One region of the Shewanella colwelliana genome, then DNA from elsewhere that is predicted to be linked to it. Evidence: predicted binding sites of a transcription regulator. Region 1 holds the regulator's gene; each other region holds the start of a gene.
What was found. Region 1 encodes MetJ, which represses methionine synthesis genes. Its sites were predicted from a motif close to TAGACGTCTAGACGTCTA; they were not measured.

Region 1 (6,546 bases):
AGCGCTATTTGCTGCGCAATATACTCAGCAGAAAGTCCGGCAATACGAGGACCAACAGGTTCTATCCCTCCCCCTGTAGGGCCATGACAACCGACACACAGCTGGGCGGATGCGGGCATAGGAAGCGGTTCTGAAAAAGCGGGCTGTGCAAGTAAACACAAGCTAATTAGACAGGCAAATACTCTCATCTCAATCTCCTTATTCTTAGAGACTAATCATAGAGGGATTTGCCCAATACAACATAATCAATTGGACTTAAACTGCAAAAACAAAAACGCCCCATAGCAATATGAGGCGTTATCTTAACCAGTTGCAGCCTATTTTCCCGGTCTAACCCCTAGCGTATGACAGATAGCATAGGTTAACTCAGCACGATTTAGCGTATAAAAATGGAAATCTTTCACCCCTTCACGAGACAAGACTTTTACCATATCAATCGCCACATTCGCACCGACAAGCTGACGAGTGGACGGGTCATCATCGAGTCCTTCAAACTGCTTATGTAACCAGCCAGGAATAGAAACGTTAGTCATCCCTGCAAAGCGTTTAAGCTGCTTAAAGTTAGTTACTGGCAAAATACCAGGGACTATCTCCACATCAATCCCTGCCGCGACACAGCGGTCACGAAAACGCAGGTAAGACTCAACATCGAAAAAGAACTGGGTAATGGCACGATTAGCCCCTGCATCGATCTTTTTCTTCAGGTTGATCAGATCTGCCTGGGCATTGGTCGCATCAGGATGAACTTCAGGATAAGCAGCGACTGAGATATCAAAATCAGCCACCGAACGAAGCAAACGAACTAAGTCGTTTGCAAACCGAGTGGGTTTTGGGCTGCCATCGGGTAGGTCGCCACGTAGGGCTACAATATCGCGCACGCCAGAATTCCAATAATGCTTGGCTAACTCGACCAGTTCTTCATCACTGGCATCGACTAACGTGAGATGAGGAGCAGCAACTAAATCGGTCTCTTTTTGGATACGCTCTATCACACCATGGGTGCGATCTCGAACACCGGAGTTAGCCCCATAGGTCACCGAAACAAACTTAGGATTTAGCGGCTCCAATCGACGAATCGAGTTCCAGAGGATCTTCTCCATCTCTGGCGTCGCTGGCGGGAAAAACTCAAAAGAGACATTAATATCACCATTTAGCTCAGACAAGCTTTGGTTCAACGAATTTGCATGTTGTGCGTGGTGAAAAGCCATCTTATTTCCCTCAACGTTCGAATAGTTACCAAATAGACGTTTGGACGTCTATATGTCCATATACTAGAGAAACTGAGTTTGAAGTCAAGCGTAAAAATGAGTAGAAGATAAAATAATCTATTCCCGATAACAGGCGACTGAAAACCACATGGCAAGAGTAAACTCAAGCAGCTGTTTTAAATAGATTTATCAATATTCAATAACAAGGGGAACAGCAACAAAAAATGCTTGTGGAAAGTCAGGGGAATGATAAGAGAGTGCCTTAATACGGATTAAGGCACTTTATAACGCCAGTTATTCTTGTAACAGATCGCGGCAGATCTGAGCCAAATCTGACTGCACAGCGGCGGCAGTCACCTCACGCCCAGCACCAGGCCCACGAATAATGAGTGGATTGTCTTGATAAAAAGCGCTGCGGATAACAAACACATTGTCACCAGGGGTGAGGTTGGCGTACGGATGAGTGCGATCGACCCATTGTATACCGACCTCAGCCTTGAGCCCCCCTTTAAGCCAATCTAACGAGGCGACGTAGCGCAATACCTTGCCTTGCTCTGCAGCGGCTTGATATTGTTGTTGCATCTCAACATCTAACTCGGATAACCGCTCAATAAACTGAGGCAGAGGAATATCGACTAAGTGCTCAGGGACTAAAGAATTTAGCACAATCTCATCGAGCTCAATGTCATGCCCTATCTCTCGCGCTAATATCAACAGCTTGCGTTGCATATCTCGCCCTGAAAGATCGTCTCGCGGATCCGGTTCAGTAATACCCAGCCCTTTGGCTTCTAGCACTAATTCTGAAAACGGCTTTTTACCATCAAAGTGCTCAAACAGCCAGCATAGTGTACCGGAGAAAATCCCACCAACAGCCTCAATATTGTCGCCGCTATTATGCAGATCATTAAGCACGTGTTGCACTGGCAATCCCGCACCGCAGCTGGCATTGTAGCGCCAAAAAAGGCGGCGATTTCCCAACTGTTGCTTAAGCTCTCGATAGAAAGTTAACGGTCCAGAACCTGCCAACTTATTCGCACTCACCACATGAATGCCGCGAGCAAAAAATTCAGGGTACTGCAAGGTTAAATCGGCGCTAGCACTGATATCTAAGGCAATAATTTCATCACAATCTAGTTGCTGTAGTTGATCAAACAGGCTGGCATATTCCCAATCTGTTGCTGTTTGCTCAAATTGATCTTGCCAGGTATCGAGCGCAATATCGTCATCACTTATTAGTGCTTTCTTCGAGCTGACCAAACCGATCAACTCAACACTCACCTCGAGCTCTTTATTCAGTACTGGCCTTGCACGTTTAAACAGATCGATCCACGCTTCACCGATATTACCAATTCCCAGCAGTAACACGCCAATACGCTTACGTGGTCCCGCACAGCGTCGATGAACTTTTTGCGTAAGCAGATTAACCTGACCTTTAGGCACCAAGGTGACTAAACTTAAACCATCGTTGCACAATGGGTGGGCGTCACGATTGAGTAAGCGCGCGAAGCCACGGCGATATAAGCCAGCGTCAGCACTCACTAATGCCACCAGTCCGAGATCATCTCTGATCTGCAAGCCTTCAATATGCAAATAATCATTATTGGCTTCAAAAATGGCTAAAGCCTGCTTTTGATTTTCATGAGTAAAGGCTAGTTCAGCACGGCCATGAGCGAGTGACCAATAAGCCAATGGGGTTAACCCTGCTTCAGCAAAGCAGCTTAATAACTGAGGTAGCTCCGCCTTTAAGGTCACATTGAATAAGGAGACACTTGGCAAGCTAGTCACGACTGGCGCACTGGCTGAGGAGCTTTTAGGCGCAATGAGAGTAAAGTCAGTATGGGGGGCGTAACTAGAGCGAACTGCTAAGCTAACTTCAGTATCAAACAGTGGCTGTAAGGTACGATTGTGCAGCACGGGCGATCCAAGATGTGCCAGTCGATTAGCCTCAGTAAGCGACATACTCTTGAGCAACTTTGCGTCATTGATACGGTTTGGGTCCGCATTAAAGACCCCTTCTACGTCGGTCCATATCGTGACGCGTTCTATATTGGCAAGGCTTGCCAATAGGGTGGCACTAAAGTCTGAACCATTGCGACCTAAGAGTAACGTGTCACCTTGTTCATTGGCACAAATAAAACCAGTGATCACCAAGCGCTCATTAGGGTGAGCCGCAAGCATCTGCTGCACTTTATCTTTTGACTCTTGTAGGCGGATCTGCGGCACTGCACCTTCATCGGCCACCAATAGTGTGCGCGCATCAATATCTGCCGCCGCTACACCCGATTCACGCAGTAACGCTGCCAATAAACGTGATGACCAACGCTCGCCGAAACTCACCACTTGATTACTCTGGTAATCGTTGAGCTTTTCCAGTGACAGTAAACTGGTCAGCTGCGACTTATCAGTCGATAGACGCTCACGTAGACTGCGAGCTTGTTCGTTAGATAACAGCTGTTCAATCAGGTTCTGTTGGTAACTAATGAGGACTTGAAGCTCCTCTTGCCAAAGTTGCTTACCGTCACTCAGCTCCAATAACTTATAAAGAAAATTCGTACTCTTACCCGCGGCAGAAACCACGATTAAATCATCGCTATGGCCATGAGTAAGTAGAATATGAGCTACGCGGCGGTAACAATCAGCGTCCGCTAGACTAGAACCACCAAATTTATGCAAATGACATCGTGTCATTTTTCGCTCCTCAAACCTTTTAACAACTTGCTGCAACAGCGGCATCTAGACCTAATTGAATATCGGCGACCAAATCGTCGCTATCTTCAATGCCCACTGACAATCGAATTAGAGTATCTTTAACGCCCGCTTCCGCGCGAGCTTCTGGTTCCATTGCTCTGTGGGTCATTGTAGCAGGAACCGCGACTAAGCTCTCGACTCCCCCCAGGCTTTCAGCCACAGAAAAACATTTTAACGCATCTAAAAAGGCAATAAGTTCGGCTTCGCCACCTTTTAGCTCAAAGCTGAGCATTGCACCGAAACCTTTTTGCTGTTTTGCCGCAATTTCATGCCCTGGGTGGTCGCTTAGCCCAGGATAATAAACCTTTTCAACACCAATATGGGACGTTAATACCGCCAGCACCTTTTGAGCATTGGCTTGATGCTCACGAATTCTTACGGCCAGAGTACGCAGACCACGCAGGGTTAAGTAACTGTCAAACGCAGACCCCGTTAAACCTAAGGTATTTGACCACCAATGAAGTAACTCACCCACCTCAGCGTCTTTAGCCACAACAGCCCCACCAACCACATCGCTGTGGCCATTGATATATTTGGTCGTTGAGTGGATAACAATATCTGCGCCCAACAGTAACGGCTGTTGCAAAATAGGAGAAAGGAAGGTGTTATCTACCACAACTTGAGCGCCAACGTTATGACTCGCATTGGCAATAGCCTCAATATCAACCACACGAAGCAGCGGATTAGATGGGGTTTCTAACCAGACCATTTTAGGCTGTTGCGCAATAGCGGCATCGAGGGCGGCCTGGTCAGTTTGATCTACCACGGCGAGTTTAAATGCCCCTTTCTTAGCAAGGTTGGTGAATAAGCGGTAGCTTCCGCCGTAACAATCATGAGGCACTACGAGCAGATCATCCGGACCCAGTAAACTTGTCACTAAGGTGATAGCAGCCATACCTGTACAAGTCACGACACCCGTCGCCCCTTTTTCAAGCTCGGCGATGGCATCCCCCAAAATAGATCGGGTCGGATTGCCTGAACGGCTATAATCGAAATCTCGTGGGTTTTTATGGCCATCAAAGGAGTAGTTGGTCGACAGATAAATTGGCGGAACAACCGCACCATGTTGGGTATCAGATTCGATACCTCGACGTACTGCGGCGGTGGCTAATTTTCGCTCTGTCATCTTGCACTCCTATCAATCAAATTGGTTTCATTCATCGGTAAAGATGTCTGGACGTCTAAATGTACCTAAGCTAGCCCTGACCGTCAACACATTTAGACGTTTAGACGTCCAAACATTTAGAAATCTATTTGCAATTAACAAAAATTACAGGCAATAATTTGACTGTAATTTGTAAGGGTATAAAATCTGCCCCGAATTTGAGAATTTACAGGTGAGTCGATGACTGAGTGGAATGGCGATTATATCAGCCCATATGCTGAACATGGTAAGAAGAATGAGCAGGTCAAAAAGATCACTGTCTCAATTCCTCTAAAGGTACTTAAAGTGTTAACCGATGAGCGCACTCGTCGTCAGGTTAATAACTTGCGCCATGCCACCAATAGTGAACTGTTGTGCGAAGCCTTTTTGCACGCATACACAGGTCAACCCTTACCAGATGATGAAGATCTTTCAAAAGATAAGCCTGATAGCATCCCTGCTGAAGTGAAAAAGCTCATGACCGAAATGGGCATTGAATGGGAAGAGCTAGAATAGATATCACTCGCATGAGTCGTTAGTGACAACAGCTCGAATAACAGCAACAGGGATCGCTTAGCGGTCCCTGTTTGTTTTTTCACTCGCATCACCCCGTAAGGATAACTAACACGTGACCGACATCTCCTTAGATCTTGTCACTTTTGGACTTGCCTTTATTATCATTTTCCTTGGTGCACTCACCCAAAGTCTCATTGGCTTTGGGCTTGCGGTAGTGGCATCGCCACTGCTCTATCTCGTGGATCCAAGTTTAGTGCCTGCACCTGTCATTATAATGGGGTTTTCTATCTCATTGATGACGCTATTTCGTGAGCGTAACGCATTAGAATTTAACGGCTTACAATATGCCTTACTTGGAAGGATTCCAGGCGGCTTGCTCGGTGCCTCGTTACTGCTATTCGCTCCTCAAGCGGTTCTGGGCTTAGCCATTGCCACCATTGTTGCGCTAGCCGTGCTATTAAGTTTGTTAAAATTCAGTATTCCCGTCAATCGTCGAAGTCTATTTGCCGCAGGCATAGTGTCAGGCATATTTGGCAATATTGCAGCCATTGGCGGACCGCCACTGGCAATACTGCTATCAGGTAAAGATGCCAAACAATTTCGAGCCGCACTCTCAGCCTTTTTTATCTTCAGTTCAACCATTGCATTGCTAATTTTAGCCTTGGCAGGGCTATTGACGACGTACCATTTCTACATCTCATTGCTTTTGTTGCCGGCGGTGTTGTTTGGCTATCTCGTGGCGGGACGTCTCGTTGGTCAAATCGATAAAAACAAAACACGCTCAATGACCTTAATACTTTGTTCTGTGAGCGCATTAATATTAGCGACTAAGTCATTCATAGAGCTATAAATCTCTCTTTAAAAAGCAAAAAGGCTGATAGTGAGTATCAGCCTTTGAGTCATATCCACGTTAATTAAAAATGATAGGAT
Region 2 (6,546 bases), on a different contig from region 1:
GAGCAGCTACTTCACAAGGTGCAAGCCTTTCATTTTAAAGGCGGTCAAGGCGCTAAAACTGGCACAGGTGGTCACCTACCGGGTATCAAGAATATTGGCAAGATTTCAGAGGTTAGAGGTATTCCTGCGGGCCAACCGGCTGTCTCTCCCCCCTGCTTTAAAGACTTACACTCGGTTGCTGATTTTAAGAAATTTGCCGATCGAGTCAGGGAGATCAGCGGTGGTATCCCAATCGGCTTTAAACTCAGTGCCAACCATATTGAACGAGATATCCAGTTTGCTCTCGATGCCAGTGCTGATTACATCATCTTAGATGGTCGCGGTGGCGGTACCGGGGCCGCTCCAAGCATGTTTCGTGATCATATCAGTGTCCCCACCATTCCTGCACTTGCTCGTGCACGGCGTTACCTCGACAGCCAGGGCGCAAAGGGGCGAGTTACCCTTATTGTCACCGGCGGCTTGCGAGTGCCTATCGATTTTGTCAAAGCGATGGCGCTGGGCGCTGATGGCGTTGCCATCGCCAACAGCGCCATGCAATCAATTGGCTGTGTTGCGGCAAGAATATGCAACACCAACAACTGTCCTGCTGGCATAGCGACCCAAAGAGCCGATCTGCGACAACGGCTCAATGTCGATCAATCGGCGCAGCAACTGGCCAATTTTTTTGCGGCGTCAACAACCTTGATGCAAGTGATGGCGCGTGCCTGCGGCCATCATCATCTGGCTGACTTTACGCTTGATGACTTAGCAACATGGCACAAAGAGATGGCGCTGTTGTCAGGCATTCACTATGCCGGCGTCACACCGCTAACGTAACGAAAACGTGGCTCATGATGAGCCACTTTATGGTTTATACCAACTGATTAGCCTAGGCTACGTCGTAGTGATTTTGTTGCCGTAACAAGATTTTTTAAGGCAGGCTCAACCTCCTCCCAGGTACGGGTTTTTAAGCCGCAATCTGGGTTAACCCATAGTTGCCGTACAGGCACTTTACTTGCCGCCTTTTCCATTAAACTCACCATCTGCTCGACACTTGGAATATTAGGACTGTGGATGTCATATACACCTGGGCCGATTTCGTTGGGGTATTCAAAATCTTCAAAGGCATTTAAAAGCTCCATGCGCGAGCGCGAGGTCTCAATGGTTATTACATCGGCGTCCATGGCCGCGATGGCTGCAATCGTCTCATTAAACTCGCTGTAACACATGTGAGTATGGATCTGTGTATCATCCCGCACGCCTGCCGCGCTCAGTTTAAAGGCCGCCACTGCCCAGTCGAGGTAATGCTGCCAATCGCTACGTTTGAGTGGCAAACCTTCACGAAAAGCTGGCTCATCAATCTGAATAATGCCTATGCCCGCCTCCTGCAGATCAACCACTTCATCGCGTATGGCTAAGGCTATCTGCGTCGCAATGGTATCGCGACTGATATCTTCACGCGCAAACGACCAGTGCAGAATGGTCACCGGCCCAGTTAACATCCCTTTGACCGGTTTATCGGTAAGGCTCTGTGCATACTCAGCCCACTCTAGCGTCATCGGCCCCTTACGACTGACATCACCATAAATGAGTGGCGGTTTAACGCAGCGTGAACCATAACTTTGCACCCAGCCAAACTGAGTGAAACCGAAGCCTTGCAGTTGCTCACCAAAGTACTCAACCATGTCATTGCGTTCTGCTTCACCATGCACCAACACATCGATACCGAGTTTTAGTTGGCGCTCAATGGTGTCTTGAGTCACCGCCTTAAGCTGCGCGGTATATTGAGCTTGGGTTATCTCAGCTAGACGCCAACGATTGCGCAAACCTCGAATGGCTGGCGTTTGTGGAAAGGAGCCAATAGTCGTTGTGGGCAGAAGTGGGAGCTTAAACCGTTGTTGCTGCGCCGCTTGGCGATAAGCGAACGCATGTTGTCTCTCATAATCTTGGGGACACAAGGAAGCGACACGTTGCTGAACCTGTTTATTCGCCGCTTGCGAACGAGCATTGCGACGCTCAATACAGGTACCAATAATCTGTTTCGCTGACTCGCTGTCTGGTGACGTTAACAATAACTTTAACTGCGTAAGCTCAGTCAATTTTTGTTTAGCAAATGCTAGCTGATCACGTAAAGATGGGGCCAGTTGCTGCTCACAATCTAAGTCAACGGGGCAGTGTAATAATGAACATGACGGCGCTATCCAAATTCGGTCTGCAAAATCCTTCACCACAGCTGAAAGGTTATCGGCAATGTCATCTAACTGGGCCGCCCACACATTACGGCCATTGATCACCCCAAGAGAGAGCACTTGATCTCGGCTTAACTGCGCAGCAAACAGCGGCAGTTGCTCTGGAGCCGCCACCAGATCTAAATGCAGACCTGCAACGGGCAAAGCGGAAACGAGTGGTTGATGATGAGCAATCGATCCGTAATAGCTGGCAAGCAGTAACTTTGGCTTGCTATGGCTAAGCGTTTGATAAGCCGACTCAAAAGCCTGTGTCCATTGTGGCTCAAGTGCTAAAGCTAGAATGGGTTCATCTAACTGCACCCATTCAACACCTTGGGCTGCAAACCGCGCCAAAATCGCTTGGTAAACGGCGACCAAATTGTCCAATAAGCTTAAGCAGTCAAATTCCTCCCCTTGCGCCTTAGCCAGGTAGAGATATGAAACGGGCCCTAACAATACAGGTTTCACTTTATAACCCAGTGCAACTGCTTCCTCTACTTCTTCGAACAGTTGTTCATAAGCGATACTGAACGTTTGCGCTGGGCTGAGCTCTGGCACTATGTAGTGATAGTTAGTATTAAAGTATTTGGTCATCTCTGCTGCCGGCGCTTCCTCGCCAGTAGGTGCACGGCCCCGAGCCACACGAAACAGCGTATCAAGATCAACCTGCTCACTGCCTCGGTGGCGATCTGGTATCGCTCCAATAGTAGCGCTTAAGGTCAACACTTGATCGTAATACGCAAAGTCACCCACTGGCAGCAGTTCAACCCCGGCCTCAGCCTGCCACTGCCAATGTTGTATCCGTAATGATTTGGCTACATCAAACAATGCTTGACGGGAGATCTCCCCGCGCCAGTACTTCTCTTGCGCAAATTTCAGCTCTCGCTTGCGACCAATCCTTGGAAAGCCTAAAGAGGCGATTTTTACACTTTGCATATTGTATACCTTTTGAGTTAATATGAGCGAAATTCATGAATCAACGCCTTCTGTTGATAAATAGCGACACGCTATTGCCGCTATCATAGAATTAAATATTTGGGCGTCTGGACGTCTAGAAGTTTATTGTGTTAGTCTGTGACTTCGCAATCGAATTGATTTCAAGAACAACATGAGCAATATTCATGTGAGGGTAAAATGATAGAGCTTAGGCACTTACGTACATTGGTCGCACTCAAGGAGAGCGGCAGTCTGGCTGGCGCGGCGAAAAAGCGTTTTGTTACTCAATCGGCCTTGTCCCATCAGATTAAGGAGCTGGAGACACGGATCAACTCGACCATTTTTGTCAGAAAGAGTAAACCACTCTCTTTTACTCAAGAGGGCACGCGCTTACTTAATTTGGCAGAGGAAATTTTGCCAAAAGTGGTTGAAACCGAAATTGACCTCAAGAATGGTTTAACCGATCAAATTAGCGATCTCTTTGTGGGCATAGACTGCCATAGCTGTTTTCGTTGGTTAATGCCTGTCACTGAAAAGTTTAACCAAAGCTTCCCCCATACCAATTTGGAGTTGTCGAGTCGGCATCTTTTTGAGTCTCTGAGCGCACTAAAACAGGGACAGTTAGATGTGGTACTCACCTCAGATCCTATTCCTGACAACGATATTGCGTATCTGCACCTGTTCGATTTTGAAGTCAAACTACTCATGGCAAATGATCATCCGCTTGCCACCCTCCCTTATGTGACACCATCACAGTTAGCAGGAGAGCCACTCATCACCTACCCAGTGCCAGTGGACCGCTTAGACATATATCGCCACTTCATGGAACCTGCGGGTGTCCCGGTGAACAAACAGATCCGCTGTGACTTGACCGCCATGTTACTGCAGCGTGTCGCTTGCAAAGATGGCGTAGCGGCGCTACCAAGTTGGTCAATTAATGAAGCCCACGGCTTGTCATTGAAGGCGGTTAAACTTGGTGCAGAGGGATTAAAACGGCCGCTGTTTGGTGCATATCGTCGCAGCAGTCATCAAGCAAACGTCGCACAGCAATGGCTGTCATTAGTCGGGCAGGAAGGGCTAAGTAAACAAAAGTTGAATTAATCACACTGATAAAAAAACCTGCACTTAGCAGGTTTTTTATTATTTGGTATCGACAAGAGATTATCGGCTATAGCGGATTGAGTAGCTGCTTACGCATTGATAGCACTCGTCTAAGTACTAAACCTGGAGAATCAGGATTGCGGGTCTGGCGTAAGTTGTGGGCAATCATAAACTCTTCTCTGAGCTCTTCATCTAACCCAAGCGATTCAAACGCTTCGATAGTCAATGTTTGTTTCTGATTATCAATCAAAGATTTGATAATAGACAGAGGGAAAGATTGCTCCGACTCAGCATTTAAATATGCAAAAGCAGTTAACGCAATAATCTCACCAAAGACACTAAATAGCGCTAAGGTTTGCACCTCATCAGGGTTAATATTTACCCCTTCCATGTTGTGCAAGTTATCTACCGCATCAGCGGCAATACTCTCAGTTAATGCCCAATACCCATAAACCAGTTTTTTGTAGGGTTGCGGCAGTTCATCGAGACGTTCTTTCAAATAAAAGGTAAAAGCATAACGGTAGATATTTACTTGACCTAAACGCACCAATGCATCTTTTAAAGAACGATTCTTAGATGACACTACGCCACCAGCATTGGCCGCAGAATTACTACGCCAAAGGAGATGCGCCGCCAATGCGGGATCTGAAGAAACGATATCAATCACATTACGAATATCACCATCGGCAATGATCGCTTTCTTTAATGGGATCAAAATACCGCGGCGCCCAATGACCTGCTCTTCATTGGCGATAATTGCACGTACTTGAGTGAAAACTTGATGCTCAAGATCTGTCATGAGAAGTTATTAACCTGATTTATTATTCTGGCCAAATGCCATTTGTTATCCAAGAATTTACCCATAAAACGCCCGTTGTGGTCAAGTCGAATTAGAGCAAAACTGGAGTTTACCTTAAATAAACACTAATTGAGCTATCAACGCCGTCAAAGTGAGCCTTTTTATAGTGATATCTGGCAAAAGCCTAGCCAGCGTAATCTGGTAGCAAGCCTGTATTCATGGAGCATCTATCGTTATCTGACTCAGATTTAGTTAAATTGCCCCAGCTTTTACGAGGCGCTGCTCGATATGCTTTGCTAGGCGATAATACCCCTCATCATTGAAGTGAATACTATCTGACTTTACCTCTGGTAATTTTAGCAGGTCTAGCAAAATATCTTCAATTAATAACAGTTCAAATTGTGCAGCCAGTTCTGCGTATATTTCAGATGGTGCCAACCAGAGACTTTTTTGTGGCACCGCAATCAATACCACCTCAATATTCCTCGCCTTTGCTATCTCAATCATCTGTTTTAAATTGTTTTTTACCTTCTGCTCACTGACATTTCTCAGAAAATCGTTGCCACCTTCTAACAGTAAAACCAATCCAGGTGACCATAGATCTAACTGTTCCTCAAACCGTATAAGCCCTTCACTCGTGGTTTCGCCAGAGATACCAGCATTGACTACTGTGCGCCCCAGCATGGTGGATAGCACTTGTGGGTAATCGGCTCCCTCTGACGCCCCGACACCTTCTGTTAAGCTATCGCCAAAGGCAAGTATCTTGGCCTCAGGCGACAAAGGTTCAAGCTGATGGCCGTGTTGCGACAATACCACTATCACCATCAATATCAGTGCTGCCACTGCAAACAACTTCATCTTCATTGTTAATCCTTACTGAGGGCTTTCACATTAGGTTGAGCGTAATAAGCCGACAGTGATTTGTAGTGGCATAGTGAATTTGATCAACAAGCGCTTCACCCAAATATTGCCAAACCCCTAAACCACAGCCAATAAAAAGCCCGCTATACGCAGGCTCTATTATTACAGCTCAATGGTAACTTAGATACCAAGCTTGTCTCGCATGGTGTAGTACCAAGCACCTATCGCCGAGAATGGCACTTGCATCAAGTGACCACCAGGGAACGGGTAGTGTGGCAGCCCAGCAAAGGCATCAAAACGCTTCGCTTGACCATTAATGGTTTCAGCGAGTATTTGACCTGCAAGATGGGTATAAGTCACTCCGTGACCGCTGCAACCTTGTGAGTAATAGATATTACTGCCAATGCGCCCAACTTGCGGTAAACGCGACAGCGTTAGCAGGAAGTTCCCCGTCCAAGTAAAATCAATCTTCACATCTTTTAGCTGCGGGAAGGTAGATAACATTTTAGGCCGAATGATAGCTTCGATATCAGCAGGATCGCGCGCACCATATACCACGCCACCACCATAAATGAGTCGGTTGTCACCTGACAAACGGAAGTAGTCAAGCAGGTAGTTACAATCTTCGACACAGTAATCTTG
Region 3 (6,546 bases), on a different contig from region 1:
CTGCACAATGGCTCTGGCAATTAGGGCGCGTTGCTTTTCGCCGCCAGATAGCTGTTCATAAGGCTGCGAGGCTCGCTCAGTGAGCCCGACAGTGGCTAATGCGTTAGCAATATCCTGTTTATCTTGCGCACTGGTCAGTGAAAATGCGCCCTTGTGGGGAGTTAACCCAAGACCTACCAACTGCTGCGCTGTCATATCAAAATAGTGCGGCGTGTCTTGTAATACTACGGCCACTTGTTGGGCAAATATTTTGGCTGAGAAGGTGTTAATGTCTTGGCCAAGCAGAGTGATGTCACCACAGGTGGGCACAAGATAACGATAGAGGCAACGCAATAGGGTAGATTTACCCGCGCCGTTAGGACCGATAACCCCCAGCATCTTGCCCTTTTCCAGCGAAGCACTAATATCGGCCAAGATGGCTCGTTCACCACTGTGCCAGCTTAATCCCTTGATGGATAAAGCAAGTGGTTGCGGGTCATCCATGGCCTAAACCACCTAGAAATGTAGACCGCTGTGCACAGGCATAAATACGGACGTCGTGACGTCCATCAAACTGGTTCATCATTAGCTCCCTCAAGTCACCCGCTTGAGTCATTAGGCTATAGAGTAAGGCAGGTATCCTGACTTGTGGTTGAAATAAGGCACTACTAGCCTTACTTAACGCACTCACAGTTGCGGGCACAGTTTGGGCTCAAGGCTTTCGCCTCTCCCAATTCCCTTATTAAGTTTGAGTTATCCGCCTGTTTAAAGGATACGGTTCTCAACACCTTTACTCTCGGCATGAGGTATTCACCTTGATGCCTAAATTGCTGGCTATTATGCGACATTTCAAACAAGAGGCAAGTCTAGCGGCGTAAATCACTGTCCTAGATTGACTCTCCCCAATGAAGCCGCCAGTGACAAGTCCCATCTTCATCTCTGAAATGAGTAATTTTTACCACACTGGCATATTCTAAGCTGAGTTGAGTATAAAACCCCACTGCTTGGCTAACACCTAAGGCTTTAGCCATCAAGTGTCGAATCACACCACCATGAGTAATAATCAGTAGCTTCTCCTCGCAGTGCTCGGTGACTAGTTGCTCAACGACCTCATCGAGTCGTTGTTCAAAAGTGCTCATCAGCTCTCCTTCAGGCAAAGGATGCAGCCAAGGGTTTTGCCAATAAGCCGTTAATTCAGCACCATGTTCAGCATAAAGTTTCGGGATCAATTGACCATCCCAACGGCCAAAATAGATCTCTTTCAACCGCTCATCGAGCGACACATTCACATCTCGTTTTCGTGCGATATAGTGAGCGAATTTGGCACAGCGCATCAGTGGCGAACTGACGACTCTATCGACCATCTCAGGCAATTTGGCGTAAGCCAACTGCATCTGCGCGAAACCAATTTCAGTCAATGCCACATCACAATGGCCACGCAAGGTGTTTCCCCCTTCGCACTCACCATGACGCATAAGGTACAGCGTTGTTTGTGCCATATTAATCAATATCGTCAACGACTAAGTCTTTAGAAGGATACGCTTAACAAATCGAAAATAGCAAGGCTCACCAATTTAGCTTTTGATAAAAAATAAAATATTTACAATCTAATCAGTATGTTTCTAAGCGTAACAAACACACATCGACACCGCTCCGCCCATAACAACTCACCAAAACATGAGGCCCTAGCGCGGATACGCAGGCTTATAACAAGCCTAGGTTTATCATGCGCAAAGGTTATACTGTTTTGACTTGCCCTAAGCGTAATAAGTCGCTTATTATAGACGTCTATACGTTTATACATCCAAAAATAGAAAGCGTTAAAGTATCCTTATTACACTGTAAGTTAAACAGTGAGTTAGTTTAAATAGGTAGAATTTTATGGCGACCCGTACCCCTGTTAATCATGTTAGACAGATAGCACCGCAGATCCTTGAGCAGCTCAAATCACAGATTTTGATCCTCGACGGCGCAATGGGCACCATGATCCAAGATCATAAGCTTGAAGAGGCCGATTTCCGCGGCGAACGCTTCAAAGACTGGCCAAGCGATGTCAAAGGTAACAACGATCTACTGGTGCTGACGCAACCTGAGATCATCAAGGGTATCCATAAGGAATACCTACTTGCTGGTGCCGATATCATCGAGACCAACACCTTTAACGCCACGCGGATCGCCATGGCTGACTACGACATGCAGGAGTTATCGGCCGAAATCAACCTCGAAGGTGCAAGGCTTGCACGCGCCGCAGCCGATGAAGTTGGCATAGAAACAGCACGTCCCTGTTATGTGGCTGGCGTCCTTGGCCCGACCAACCGTACCTGCTCTATAAGCCCTGATGTCAATGACCCAGGCTACCGTAACGTCAGCTTTGACGAACTGGTTGATGCCTATATCGAATCGATTGAAGCACTGATTGAGGGCGGCTCAGATATCATCATGGTTGAAACCATTTTTGATACCCTCAACGCCAAAGCGGCGCTGTTTGCCGTCGAAACCGTATTTGATGAAATCGGTCTGCGTTTACCTATCATGATCTCTGGCACCATTACCGATGCCTCAGGCCGCACCCTAACCGGACAAACAACGGAGGCGTTTTACAACTCACTACGCCACGTCCAACCGCTTTCAATCGGTCTTAACTGTGCCCTGGGTCCGCAAGAGCTCAGTCCCTATGTGCAAGAGTTATCCAAAATTGCAGAATGCTATGTCTCCGCGCACCCTAACGCGGGTTTGCCGAACGAATTTGGTGGCTATGATGAAAGCCCCGAAGAGATGGCAGAGGTCATTGCCGAATGGGCTCAAGAGGGCTTTCTTAACATCATTGGTGGCTGCTGTGGCACCACGCCAGCCCATATAAAAGTGATTCGTGACGCGGTCATTTCACATCAAGCACGTGCACTGCCCGATATTCCAGTGGCTTGCCGCCTATCGGGACTTGAGCCACTGACCATAGATGCAAGCTCGCTGTTTGTTAACGTGGGTGAGCGAACCAACGTCACTGGCTCGGCCAAGTTTTTACGCCTGATTAAAACGGGAGAATACGACGAAGCACTGTCGGTTGCCCGTGAGCAGGTAGAAAGCGGCGCGCAAATCATCGACATCAATATGGATGAAGGCATGCTAGATGGCGTCGAGGTGATGCAGAAGTTCCTCAACCTTATCGCCTCTGAGCCAGATATCAGCCGAGTGCCGATTATGATCGACTCCTCTAAGTGGGAGGTGATTGAAGCAGGATTAAAATGCATTCAAGGTAAAGGCATCGTTAACTCTATCTCCCTAAAAGAGGGTGAAGAGAGTTTTATTAAGCAAGCTAAGCTGGTTAAACGCTATGGCGCGGCCGCCATCATCATGGCATTCGATGAAAAAGGTCAGGCCGATACAAAAGCACGTAAAGTTGAGATCTGTACTCGCGCCTATAATGTATTAGTCCACAAGGTGGGATTCCCACCAGAAGATATCATCTTCGATCCTAATATTTTTGCCATCGCCACCGGTATCGACGAGCATGACAACTACGCCGTCGACTTTATCGAAGCAACGGCCGAGATCAAACGCACCTTGCCTCATGCCATGATCTCCGGCGGTGTATCAAATGTGTCGTTCTCCTTCCGTGGTAACAACCCTGTCCGAGAGGCCATTCATGCGGTTTTTCTCTATCATGCCATTCAAGCAGGCATGGATATGGGTATTGTTAACGCTGGTCAACTTGCCATCTATGATGACATCGACGCCGAACTAAAAGAGAAAGTCGAGGCCATTGTACAAAACCTAGCCTGCCCCGTGGCCGACAGCTCCAACACCGAATTACTGCTAGAAGTCGCGGAGAAATTCCGCGGCGATGGCGGACAAGTGGCTAAGAAAGAGGATTTAGAATGGCGCAGCTGGGCAGTGAGCAAACGTCTAGCTCATGCCCTAGTTAAAGGCATTACCGACTATATCGATGAAGACACCGAAGAAGCTAGACAACAAGCGACACGACCATTGGATGTGATTGAAGGGCCGCTCATGGATGGCATGAATGTGGTCGGCGATCTATTTGGCTCAGGTAAAATGTTCCTGCCCCAAGTGGTAAAATCCGCCCGTGTAATGAAGAAAGCAGTGGCTTACTTAAACCCCTACATTGAGCTAGAGAAAGTCGAAGGTCAGTCTAACGGTAAGATCTTAATGGTCACCGTAAAAGGCGACGTACACGACATAGGCAAGAATATCGTTGGCGTGGTGCTGGCTTGTAACGGCTATGAGGTGATCGATTTAGGGGTGATGGTGCCCGTTGAGAAGATTATTGAAGTCGCCAAGGCGGAGAATGTCGATATCATCGGCATGTCAGGATTGATCACGCCCAGTCTAGACGAAATGGTGCATAACGTTAAAGCCTTCCATAAAGCTGGGCTTACCATCCCCTCAATCATTGGCGGCGCGACCTGCTCTAAAATTCATACCGCAGTTAAAATTGCGCCCCATGCTCCAACCGGAGCCATCTATATCGCCGACGCGTCACGGGCCGTGCCTATGGTATCTAAGCTGATCAGCAATGAGACTCGCCAAGCCACTATCGATGCCACCTATGATGAATACCAGATAATGCGCGACAAGCGTAACTCGCAAGAGAAACGCAAACAGATCACCTCGCTGCAAGCCGCACGTGACAACCGCTGTCAACACGATTGGGCCAACTACACACCATATGAACCTAATCAGCTTGGACGTCAGGTGTTTGATGACTACCCATTGGAAGACTTAGTCGAGCGTATCGACTGGACCCCTTTCTTCCGTAGCTGGGAACTGCATGGCCACTTCCCTAAAATCTTGGAAGACAAGGTCGTCGGTGAAGAAGCTCGCAAACTATTTGCCGATGGCAAAGCCATGCTTAAGCAGATCATTGATGAAAAATGGCTTACCGCCAAAGCGGTTATCGGCCTGTTCCCCGCCAATACCGTTAACCACGATGATATTGAGCTCTATACCGATGAAAGCCGCAGCGAACTTGAGTTGACCACCCATCATCTACGCATGCAAATAGAAAGAGTGGGCAACGATAACTTCTGCCTGGCTGATTTTGTCGCCCCTAAAGACTCTGGCGTTGCCGACTACATGGGCGGTTTTGCCGTCACCGCGGGCCATGGTATTGACAAGCATATTGCCCGTTTTGAAGCCAACCACGATGACTACAATGCCATCATGCTCAAATGTTTAGCCGACCGTCTAGCCGAAGCGTTCGCCGAGCGTATGCATGAGCGAGTCCGTAAGGAGTTCTGGGGCTATGCCGCTGATGAAGCACTCGACAACGAGGCCCTAATTCGCGAAAAGTACAAGGGCATACGCCCAGCACCGGGTTACCCAGCTTGCCCAGATCACACCGAAAAGGGCTTGCTATGGGACCTGCTCAAGCCAGATGAAACTATTGGACTTAATATCACCGAAAGCTACGCCATGTTCCCCACCGCTGCGGTGTCGGGTTGGTACTTTGCCCACCCACAATCACGCTACTTTGGTGTGACCAATATCGGTCGCGATCAGGTGGAAGATTATGCCGCACGTAAAGGAATGAGTATTGAGGAAACCGAACGCTGGTTAGCGCCAGTATTGGATTATGACCCAGAGTAAGAAGTGATTCTGATTATTCAGGAGCGACCTTACGCTAACGCGGTCTAAGTCTGTCTTACGACCGATAAAATCGTGGAAATCCATTCCACATTGGGGCAAGAAGGGGGATCAACAGCCCTCTCTTGCATCTCCCCATGCCACCCATAACGAAGTTACATGCATGAGTTAGGCTCCTCATACTCCCATAAAAATCGCAAACGGCTCAAACAGGGCTTACCAGCCCCTCCGAGCCTTAGCCATCAGCTATGATGGTTATACAGCACTTTTATCTACGTATTTCGACAACTTCGATGGGGAATGTTGTTATTTCTAACTGCCACGATTTATCTCGATCACAAGCCTGAGCATCAAACTGAACAGAACCATCATATTGAGGCATAATAGCCAAAAACAGAGCATTAAAATCGGGTATAAACATGATATTAATTACTGGCGCCAGCAGTGGCTTAGGTGCGGCATTAGCAGCCTTGTATGCACAAGATGGCCAAACGGTTGTGATCACCGGACGCGACCAGACACGTCTACAACAAATCAGTAATGGTGCCACAAATATCCAAGCCATCGCAGCCGATTTAAGCAGTGAAACCAGCGTGTTCTCCTTACTCAATAAAGTCCCCCAGCAACCCAGTAGTGTGATTCACTGTGCGGGCAGTGGTTATTTTGGCCCCATCGAAAACCAAACTGCCGATGAGATAACAAAACTGCTCAACAACAATGTTACTTCTACCATCTTACTAGTGCGAGAACTGGTAAAACGCTATAGAGATCAAGAGGTCAACCTAGTGATAGTGATGTCTACCGCAGCACTGGCAGCCAAAGCAGGCGAGTCCACCTACTGCGCGGCTAAATGGGCGGTGCGCGGCTTTATCGAGTCCATACGGCTTGAGTTAAAAGACGCTCCCATGAAACTTATCGCCGTATACCCCGGCGGCATGGACACAGGCTTTTGGCCCAGTAGCG

Region 2: the regulator MetJ is predicted to act here: its motif matches at 3,252-3,269, upstream of metE (5-methyltetrahydropteroyltriglutamate--homocysteine S-methyltransferase).
Region 3: the regulator MetJ is predicted to act here: its motif matches at 1,761-1,778, upstream of metH (methionine synthase).

Annotation. Positions count from the first base shown of each region.
Region 1 is NZ_MCBT01000025.1:3,407-9,952, forward strand. It holds gene BEL05_RS09680 (c-type cytochrome) at 1-188, opposite strand, end outside; gene metF (methylenetetrahydrofolate reductase) at 318-1,208, opposite strand; gene BEL05_RS09690 (bifunctional aspartate kinase/homoserine dehydrogenase II) at 1,503-3,896, opposite strand; gene metB (cystathionine gamma-synthase) at 3,916-5,082, opposite strand; gene metJ (met regulon transcriptional regulator MetJ) at 5,302-5,616, shown strand; gene BEL05_RS09705 (sulfite exporter TauE/SafE family protein) at 5,738-6,466, shown strand; gene BEL05_RS09710 (conjugal transfer protein TraF) at 6,531-6,546, opposite strand, start outside.
Region 2 is NZ_MCBT01000046.1:214,210-220,755, reverse strand. It holds gene BEL05_RS16465 (glutamate synthase-related protein) at 1-816, shown strand, start outside; gene metE (5-methyltetrahydropteroyltriglutamate--homocysteine S-methyltransferase) at 864-3,143, opposite strand; gene BEL05_RS16455 (LysR family transcriptional regulator) at 3,342-4,244, shown strand; gene BEL05_RS16450 (HDOD domain-containing protein) at 4,312-5,043, opposite strand; gene BEL05_RS16445 (GDSL-type esterase/lipase family protein) at 5,296-5,907, opposite strand; gene BEL05_RS16440 (NAD(P)/FAD-dependent oxidoreductase) at 6,085-6,546, opposite strand, start outside.
Region 3 is NZ_MCBT01000044.1:174,916-181,461, forward strand. It holds gene BEL05_RS15295 (ABC transporter ATP-binding protein) at 1-483, opposite strand, end outside; cobalamin riboswitch at 594-786, opposite strand; gene BEL05_RS15300 (histidine phosphatase family protein) at 867-1,496, opposite strand; gene metH (methionine synthase) at 1,861-5,586, shown strand; gene BEL05_RS15310 (SDR family NAD(P)-dependent oxidoreductase) at 6,003-6,546, shown strand, end outside.